3 regions of the Bacillus sp. M13(2017) genome follow, and region 3 is predicted to be linked to each of the others. Evidence: predicted binding sites of a transcription regulator. Region 3 holds the regulator's gene; each other region holds the start of a gene.

Region 1 (3,291 bases), on a different contig from region 3:
ATTGGGAATCTATATTCACTGACAGGCGAACAGTATAAATTAGGAAATGCATGTTTATTAGCTGGAGTACTTTGTTCTTATGCTTTAACTATCGTAGTTTTGAAAAGAAAATATTAGATGAAAAAGAGTCTCTAATGGTTTGGAGATTCTTTTTCATCTAATAAGATTATTTTGCAGGTTTGAAAAATGTATATATCGCTAAGAAAAAGCAAACGAAACTGAATACGATGGGATCTTGATATGGACTAGGCTCAGAGCCCTTCTGGATTTCTGTAAGGAAGTCATGTGTTTTCATGTTCATTGCTCCTTTATATAAGAATACTTTTAATGAAGCTAATACTTACTAATAGAGTTGCACTAATAAACAATAAGAAAAATGTAGTGTTACGATTTTTATAATTGTTAAGTGCTATAAATAGAAAAAAATGAGAAATAATATATGTAAAGGTATAGAGGTGAATAGTGGTTTTAAAGTTAATACATCAATTAGTAATTTTATATATAGGATAGTGTAAATGATGAAAAGATAACTTTAAATGTTCTTTGCATAGGCACCTCTTCTTAATATATTTGTAAATTATCAAGGTAACATAAGGATAAAATTTTAATTTTTGTATTTTTTCTGTAATTATAACATTTTTTTGTATTTATAAATAGATGTGATTGATTTGAAGTGTAAGAAAGCTTTTTCATGAATACGATTTAAAAAGAACAGAATACTAAAGGAGAATGAAAGAAGAAAGGTAGGAGTATTCCATGCAAAATTTAACAGAGCTTGAAGTAGAAAATTTACGTCATTTAATCGGTGGACATGCAACAATTATTAACAAGTTGGAGCAGTATGCACAGACGTGTACAGATCCACAACTGAAACAAATGCTACAAAAGGATGCACAAGATGCACGAAATACGAAGCAACAATTAATGACTTTTTTAGGATAGGAGGAAGCGGAACATGAATGAAAAAGATATGGTAAATGATTATTTAGCAGGATTAAATGCAAGTTTAACAAGTTATGCAAATTATATTGCTCAGTCTGATAATGAGCAGTTACATCAAACGTTAATCCAAATTCGTAATCAAGATGAGATGCGCCAACGTAATATGTATGAGTACGCAAAGCAAAAGAGTTATTATAAACCAGCAGCACCTGCGAATCCGATGATTGTGCAGCAATTGAAAAGTCAGTTAAGTGCAGAATAATAGGATGAAAAAACGAGCGAAAATGAATTCGCTCGTTTTATTTTTTGTATGTCAATAAATACATAATAAATATTTTTCCAGTTGTAACAAATATGACGAAAATGGAATATAACAATTCACAAAAAGGACAAAAACTTTGTTCGATATTTCACAAAGTATCCATGGTTTCTATCGTGATAACCTCTATAATTAAGAGTGTAAAGAACAAAAGAAATAGATTATATGATCACTTAGGAGAGATTGCTATGAAAAGACATACAAGAAAAATTGCAATTATCGGTACTGGATTAGTTGGATCAAGTTGTGCGTATTCTATTGTGAATCAAGGCATTTGCGAAGAGCTATTATTAATTGATATAAATCATGAACGTGCAGTTGGGGAAGCAATGGATTTATCACATTGCATTAACTTTACAAATACAAGAACAAAAGTATATGCAGGAAGCTATGAAGACTGCAAAGATATGGACATTGTTATTATTACTGCAGGGCCAGCACCAAAACCTGGACAAAGTCGCTTAGATACTTTAGGAGCAAGTGCAAAGATTATGGAAAGTGTTGTTGGTGGCGTAATGGAAAGTGGATTTGATGGTATTTTCTTACTCGCATCGAACCCAGTTGATATTATTACATATGAAGTATGGAAATTATCTGGATTACCTAGAAATCGTGTGATCGGTACAGGTACATCATTAGATTCTTCTCGCTTAAGAACAATTTTATCTGAAATGTTACATGTAGACCCTCGTAGTATTCATGGGTATTCATTGGGAGAACATGGTGATTCTCAAATGGTTGCTTGGTCTCACGTAACTGTTGGTGGAAAGCCAATTCTGCAAATTTTAGAAGAACAAAAAGAACGATTTGGTGAAATAGATTTAGATGAAATTGTTGAGAAGACTGCGAAAGCTGGATGGGAAATTTATAAGCGAAAAGGAACTACTTATTACGGAATCGGAAATTCTCTAGCATATATTGCGAGTTCAATCTTTAATGATGATCACCGTGTCATTGCTGTATCAGCCATTTTAGATGGTGAGTATGGTGAATATGATATTTGTACAGGAGTACCAGCTATTATTACTAGAGACGGTATAAGAGAAGTTGTAGAACTCAATTTAACAGAGGATGAAGAATCTCGATTCGCAAAATCAAACGATATTTTACGTGATTATATGAAAACAATTGGTTACTAACTTATAGAAGAAGGTGAAACAAATGAAGGAATATATAATGTCTCGTGTATTTAAAGCATCTGCTGGAATCGCACAAGGTATTTTCGTATCCCTCGGAATTGGTTTACTGATCGAAAATATAGGAAGAATTGTTGATATACCATTACTTATTACAATCGGAGTTGTTGCAAAATCACTTATGGCACCAGCAATTGGTGCCGGGATTGCTTTTATGCTCGGTGCAAATGGCCTTGTAATCTTCTCGGCTATGGTGGCTGGAGCAATTGGTGCCGGATCCATTTCAATTACTGAAGCAGGTCTAATTATTAAAACAGGTGAGCCAATCGGTGCTTTATTAACAGCAACTTTAGCTGTATATATTGGTAAACGTTTAAGCGGAAAAACTGCTTTAGATATGATGCTCGTTCCATTTGCGGCAATATTAGGCTCTGGTTTAGTTGGTATTTGGTTAGCTCATAATATTACTCCTGTTTTAAACGCAGTTGGAGCTTTTATTAAAGATAGCTCGGCTGGTAGCCCGTTTATCGCTTCTATCGTCATTGCAGTAGTTTGGGGACTATTACTTATCTCTCCAGCTTCATCAGCTGCGTTAGCAATTGCACTTAGCTTAGACGGTGTTGCAGGTGGTGCTGCTCTTGCCGGATGCGTCGCTCAGTTTATCGGATTCTCTGTCATCTCAGCGAAAGAAAACAATTTAGGTGGCATATTAGCTCAAGCCCTTTGTACTCCGAAAGTACAGTTGCCAAATATCACTAAAAATCCAATGATTCTCGTTCCAACTGTCGTCGCCAGTGCTATAGTCGGTCCAGTATCCGCATTAATTTTCCAACTGGAAGCAGGAAAGGAAATTGCAGGTCTTGGATTAAGTTCTCTTATCGCACCAATTAATTT
Region 2 (3,291 bases), on a different contig from region 3:
CTTTAGGGCATAGTACTCGTGTTTTTACGTCTTTAATTCAAGGTATTCAAACATTGGCAAAAGAAAATGAAGATTCAATGCAAAATGTACAGAAGTTAGAAGAACGAATGAAACAAGTAGAACATATTGTGTCTGTTGTGAGTGCGATTGCTAGCCAAACGAATTTATTAGCACTAAATGCTTCTATTGAGGCAGCTCGCGCAGGAGAGCATGGAAGAGGTTTTGCGGTTGTTGCGGAAGAAGTACGTAAACTTGCTGATGAAAGTGATCATTCTGCAAGAAACATATCGCAGTTATTACGGAATATGCAAGATGAAGTACAACAAGTTGCAATGAAAATGACAGAACAAGTGAAAATAGCTAAAGAAGAGGCGAAACGTGGGGAAGCTACGGAATTAATTTTAAAAGAAATGTCATCAAGTGTTATGGAAGTAGCCGATGCAACTCAGCAAATTAGTAGTTATATGAATGAACAAGTGAGCCACATTCATCAAACAGGAGCACAAACAAAAGCTGTAGCAGCAATTGCTGAAGAAACGTCAGCTGGTTCGCAAGAAGTGGCGCGTGTGACGCTACAACAGTCTAAAAATATGATAGTAATCGATCAATTATTAAAGGATTTAGAGAAGCAAGCAACTGATTTGAAACAAACAATTGAACGATTTTCAATGTAAAAGGAAGAACAGAATGCTGTTCTTCTCTTTTTTATTTAGCTTGATTTAATATTTACAGTTAAACTATGAACGTTTCCGCAACATTCTTTTCTGTCCCTTTCGGATGAAAATTATAGCGAGCTATAATATTAAAAGGGGTGTCTTTTATGAAAAAAGAAAAAAGACAACGGTTAATTAAACAATTTGTAAAGGAGTATGAAATAGATAAGCAAGAAAGATTAGTAGAATTGTTAGCAAAAAAAGGTGTATTAGTAACACAAGCTACGGTTTCTCGCGATATTCGTGAGTTAAACTTAACGAAGGTACCTTCTCAAGAAGGATTAATGATATATAAAGTTTTCTCAGAAGAGCATTTACAAACTGATATAAAGTTAAAGAAAAAATTACGAGAAGTTGTTGTAAAAATTGATTGTGTAGATCAATTAATGGTTATTAAAACATTACCTGGTAATGCACATGTTATTGGTGTTTTATTTGATGAGTTAGATTGGAAAGAAAAAATAGGATGTATATGTGGAAATGATACATGCCTTATAATTTCACAGTCGAAATCAGATAGGGAGATTATAGAAGAAAGATTAAATTTAATTATTTAGATACAAAAATCCTGTTTTTAATAAAATTAAAACAGGATTTTTGTTTAAATAAGGAAGTTAAATATTCAACATATATGCGTAATATATGTATTTTTTATTGAGAAAGCGAGATAGTTTGTTATAAAAATACATATTCGTATGATTTTAAAAAAATAACTTGTTTAATATTTCACAATGATAATGTGGATGCTTTCACAAAGATGAAAGTGCAGAGCATTTATTATGTACTTGTAAGACATCAAACATATTTAAAAGGAGGTACAACAAATGAAACATCCGATACATGTTACTTCAGAAATTGGGGAATTACAAACGGTTTTATTAAAACGACCGGGTAAAGAAGTGGAAAACTTGACGCCAGATTATTTGCAGCAATTATTATTTGACGATATTCCATACTTACCAATTATTCAAAAAGAGCATGATTATTTTGCACAAACGTTACGCAATCGGGGTGTTGAAGTTCTTTATTTAGAAAAACTAGCCGCTGAGGCGTTAGTAGATAAAAAACTTCGAGAAGAATTTGTTGATCGTATTTTAAAAGAAGGACAGGCCGACGTAAATGTTGCACATCAAACTTTAAAAGAATATTTACTTTCCTTTTCAAATGAAGAATTAATTCAAAAAATTATGGGCGGTGTACGGAAAAACGAAATTGAAACAAGTAAGAAGACACATTTATATGAATTAATGGAAGATCACTATCCGTTTTACTTAGATCCAATGCCTAATTTATATTTTACTCGTGATCCAGCAGCTAGCGTGGGCGATGGCTTAACGATAAATAAGATGAGAGAACCAGCGCGTAGACGTGAATCATTGTTCATGGAGTACATCATTAAATATCATCCAAGATTCGCAAAACATAATGTACCAATCTGGTTAGATCGTGATTATAAATTTCCAATTGAAGGTGGCGACGAGCTAATTTTAAATGAAGAAACAATTGCGATTGGAGTATCTGCTCGTACTTCAGCTAAAGCAATTGAACGTTTAGCTAAAAATCTCTTTAGCCGACAAAATAAAATTAAGAAAGTGTTAGCAATAGAAATTCCAAAATGCCGAGCATTTATGCATCTAGATACAGTATTTACAATGGTTGATTATGACAAGTTTACAATTCACCCAGCCATTCAAGGGCCAAAAGGGAATATGAATATTTATATTTTAGAAAAAGGATCAGATGAGGAAACTCTTAAAATTACACATCGTACTTCTTTAATGGAAGCATTAAAAGAGGTATTAGGCTTAAGTGAATTAGTTCTTATTCCATGTGGAGGAGGGGATGTAATTGCTTCTGCTCGTGAACAATGGAATGATGGCTCGAACACATTAGCAATCGCGCCAGGTGTAGTTGTTACATATGATCGCAACTATGTATCCAATACGTTATTACGGGAACATGGTATAGAAGTGATTGAGGTGCTAAGTTCGGAATTATCTCGTGGTCGTGGGGGTCCACGTTGCATGAGTATGCCAATTGTTCGTAAAGATATTTAGTATAAATAACGGAGAAAGTAGGGATGAAGTATGTTAATGACTAGACCAAATTTAAAAGGAAGAAGCTTTCTAGCAGAAAAAGATTTTACACAAGAAGAATTGTTATATTTTCTAGATTTGGCAGCAGAATTAAAAGAGAAAAAGAAAAATGGTATCCCGCATCATTATTTAGAAGGTAAAAATGTAGCGCTCTTATTTGAAAAAACTTCTACTCGTACGCGTTGTGCATTTACAGTAGCATGTACAGATTTAGGGGCAAATCCTGAATATTTAGGGAAAGGTGATATTCAACTTGGGAAAAAAGAATCTGTAGAGGATACAGCAAAAGTGTTAGGGCGTATGTTTGACGGAATTGAGTTTCGTGGATTTAGTCATGAAACTGTAGAATCTTTAGCACAAAATTCTGGTGTGCCGGTTTGGAATGGATTAACAGACATGTGGCATCCAACACAAACACTAGCAGATTTATTAACAATTAGAGAACATATAGGAAAATTAAAAAATGTGAAGCTCGTTTATGT
Region 3 (3,291 bases):
TTCTTCTGCTTGAACAAGCTCAATTACAACGCGATCACCTAATGGCTTTAGCATGAACAATAACCTCCTCATTTTGTTATGTAAATTTCTTTTATTAGCACTCAAGTCATCCGAGTGCTAACACACTTATAATAATAAATAATCTCAATTTCTTTTGCAAGTAAAAAAATCATAATTTTTTCGCAAATTACTATATAAACTTTCTATATAGAATACCGCCTTTACTATATGAATCGTTGTTTCCCCTACTCGTATGTTACAATATGAAAGACACCCTAAGTTGTTTTCGCTAAACGTACAACTTTTTCCTGTCTCCTACTTTAATTTCAAATAAAGATTTACAAAAAAATCATAATTCGAATGAAAGTTTATATCGTAGATAACATATTTACATGTTATCCTACCTTATCTCATACACTAGAGTTAGAAAGGATGGTTAAACCATTTGAAGAAACAATACTGGTGGATTATCGTTACATACATTTTAATGCAGTTATCTGGCGTTGTTGGATTACCACTTCTCCTAAAAACAGGACTCTATGATAATAGAGGATTTACCATTGAGGAAAAAGGACAAATCATAATGGGACACTGGGCAATTATTAGCTTCTTTGTTGCATTATGTATCATACTTTGGTTACTTAGAACAGATATTCGTGACAGGCATTTAGATGCAATGCGCTCTTCTGTCCCAGCTACTATTGGATGGATTTTCATCGGGTTCTTCTTAGCTTTCTTTTCACAAATAGTTGCCGGTATGATCGAGATGCAGCTACTAGGAATTAAGCAAGGTTCAGAAAATACAATGAAACTGATGGAAATTGCAAGAACGACACCTTGGTTCCTTATTGTCGTATCTATAATCGGACCTATCTTAGAAGAAATCGTATTTAGAAAAATTTTATTTGGTGCACTTTATAAGAAGTTTAACTTCTTTATTGCAGCTATCATTAGTTCGCTTGTATTCGCAGCAATTCATTTTGATTTTACTCACTTATTGGTATACACTGCTATGGGGCTCGTATTCGCCTTCTTATATGTGAAGACGAAACGTATTATCGTTCCGATTGCAGCTCATGTTGCGATGAATACATTAGTTGCTATTGGGCAAATTTTTATGAGCAATGAGCAAATTCAAGAAATGATTAAAGAAGCTGAAAAAATGCAAGGCTTTATCGGAGGATTTTTTGTATGAGAAACTCACCATTGTTCATGGCTGCACTATACTTCCTTCTTGGATGTATCTTTACACGCTTGGCCATTACGAACGTGACAGATACAATCTGGAATATGTGGACAATACTATTTGCAGTTATGGCAACAATTGATTTTAATTTGGCACTTCGCCTTATATTAGTTAAATTCACAAAGAAGAAACAATAATAAAACGCAGAGGTCGCTTCCTCTGCGTTTTATTGTGGATAGTTTTTCAAAAAGTAAACTAATGTTTGTAACTCTACAGCTAAGTCAATATGATGAATTCTAATATTCTCTGATACGTTTAATCGCGCTGGTGTGAAATTCAAAATACCGTGCACGCTCGTTTCAGCTAATCTATCTGCTACAGCTTGTGCTACTGTGGCTGGTACTGTTAATATTGCCACTTGTATATCATTTGATAATCTCTCTTCTAATTCATCTAAATGATATACAGGAATGCCCCCGATTTCTGTTCCAACTTTCTCTTCACTAACATCAAATGCCATTTCAATTTTTGTATTATTGTTTTTCGTGAAATTATAATGTAAGAAAGCGGTCCCTAAATTACCTACTCCAATAAGTGCTACACGTGTTATATCATCTTGATCAAGTGTTTCGCGGAAAAATGATAATAAATAATTTACGTTATATCCATATCCCTTTTTCCCTAACGCTCCAAAATACGAAAAATCTCTTCGTATTGTTGCGGAATCTACTTTTACTGCCTCACTCAATTCGGCCGATGAAACACGCTGCTTACCAGAAAGAGATAAGTTTTGGATAAATCGATAGTATAGAGGCAATCTTTTAGCAGTGGCTTGTGGAATCTTTTGCTGATCCATATGACCTCTCCTCTCTTCCTATCATTATTCATATACTTTAATCAAATACAGAAGTTTAGCACTCATTAAATTCCTTGTATAATAAAGAGAAGAAGTATTCTCTCTTTATTTTAAACTATACACTATTTTTAGTATGATTGAGAAATATAAACATGGCAAAGTTAAGAAATTATTTGAGGTGAAAACATTGATTTTATTACAAGTAAACGCGCTTTCGAAATTATACGGTGCAGAAACAATTCTGGCAAACATAAAATTGGAAGTACAAACAAAAGATCGTATCGCATTAGTTGGAAGGAATGGAGCAGGAAAATCTACATTATTAAAAATAATCGCTGGTGAATTATCTCATGATGGTGGCGAAATTATAAAACCAAAAGATGTCTCAATCGGATATTTAGCTCAAAATACTGGACTAGAAACGTCTTTAACAATTTGGGATGAAATGCTAACCGTCTTTACCCACTTACAGCAAATGGAGACAAAACTTCGAAGGCTTGAGCAAGAAATGGGAAAAGAAGAAAACTTTTCAAACGAAGCTACATATGAAAGATTGTTAGCTGAGTATGACCAATTGCAACTCAATTATAAAGATCAAGGTGGATATCAATATGAAGCGGATATTCGCTCCATTTTAAGCGGCCTTGGCTTCCCAGTTGAAACGCACCAGACGACGATTTCTACTTTAAGCGGCGGGCAAAAAACAAGATTAGCTCTCGGGAAATTATTATTAACAAAACCAGACTTACTTATTTTGGATGAGCCTACAAACCATTTAGACATCGAAACATTAACGTGGCTTGAGCAATATTTACAAGGTTATCCTGGCGCAATATTAATCGTTTCACATGACCGTTATTTCTTAGACAAACTCGTTACACAAGTATATGAAATTTCGAATAAAGAAAGCAGACGATTTGTTGGTAACTACAGTAAATATTTAGACTTAAAATCAGCATTATATGAGCAAGAAATGAAACGTTACGAAAAACAACAAGATGAAATCGCAAAACTTGAGGACTTCGTTCAAAAGAATATAGCTCGCGCTTCTACAACGAAACGGGCTCAAAGTCGCCGTAAACAACTAGACAGAATGGAATTATTAACAAGACCATTAGGGGATTCTAAGTCAGCATCATTCCACTTCGATATTGAAAAGCAAAGTGGAAATGATGTTTTACAAGTAAATGATGCAACCATCGGCTATGATGAGAACCCTATAATTGAACATGTAACTATGCGCTTAACT

What was found. Region 3 encodes Rex, which represses fermentation and respiration genes when NADH is low (regulators of the CRP and FNR family bind a similar motif). Its sites were predicted from a motif close to TTGTGAAATATTTCACAA; they were not measured.
Region 1: CGQ22_RS11205 (L-lactate dehydrogenase) is a predicted target of Rex. The motif match lies at 1,341-1,358, and genes of this name have one in related genera.
Region 2: arcA (arginine deiminase) is a predicted target of Rex. The motif match lies at 1,428-1,445, and genes of this name have one in related genera.

What each region holds. Positions count from the first base shown of each region.
Region 1 is NZ_KZ268502.1:400,999-404,289, forward strand. It holds partial or broken gene CGQ22_RS32415 (DUF2178 domain-containing protein) at 1-117, shown strand, start outside; gene CGQ22_RS11195 (hypothetical protein) at 757-942, shown strand; gene CGQ22_RS11200 (spore coat protein) at 956-1,204, shown strand; gene CGQ22_RS11205 (L-lactate dehydrogenase) at 1,450-2,400, shown strand; gene CGQ22_RS11210 (PTS sugar transporter subunit IIC) at 2,423-3,291, shown strand, end outside.
Region 2 is NZ_KZ268508.1:87,633-90,923, forward strand. It holds partial or broken gene CGQ22_RS32960 (methyl-accepting chemotaxis protein) at 102-674, shown strand; gene argR (arginine repressor) at 821-1,270, shown strand; gene arcA (arginine deiminase) at 1,538-2,770, shown strand; gene argF (ornithine carbamoyltransferase) at 2,801-3,291, shown strand, end outside.
Region 3 is NZ_KZ268530.1:4,431-7,721, reverse strand. It holds gene groES (co-chaperone GroES) at 1-54, opposite strand, end outside; gene CGQ22_RS30655 (CPBP family intramembrane glutamic endopeptidase) at 446-1,195, shown strand; gene CGQ22_RS30650 (YdiK family protein) at 1,192-1,383, shown strand; gene CGQ22_RS30645 (redox-sensing transcriptional repressor Rex) at 1,413-2,042, opposite strand; gene CGQ22_RS30640 (ABC-F family ATP-binding cassette domain-containing protein) at 2,230-3,291, shown strand, end outside.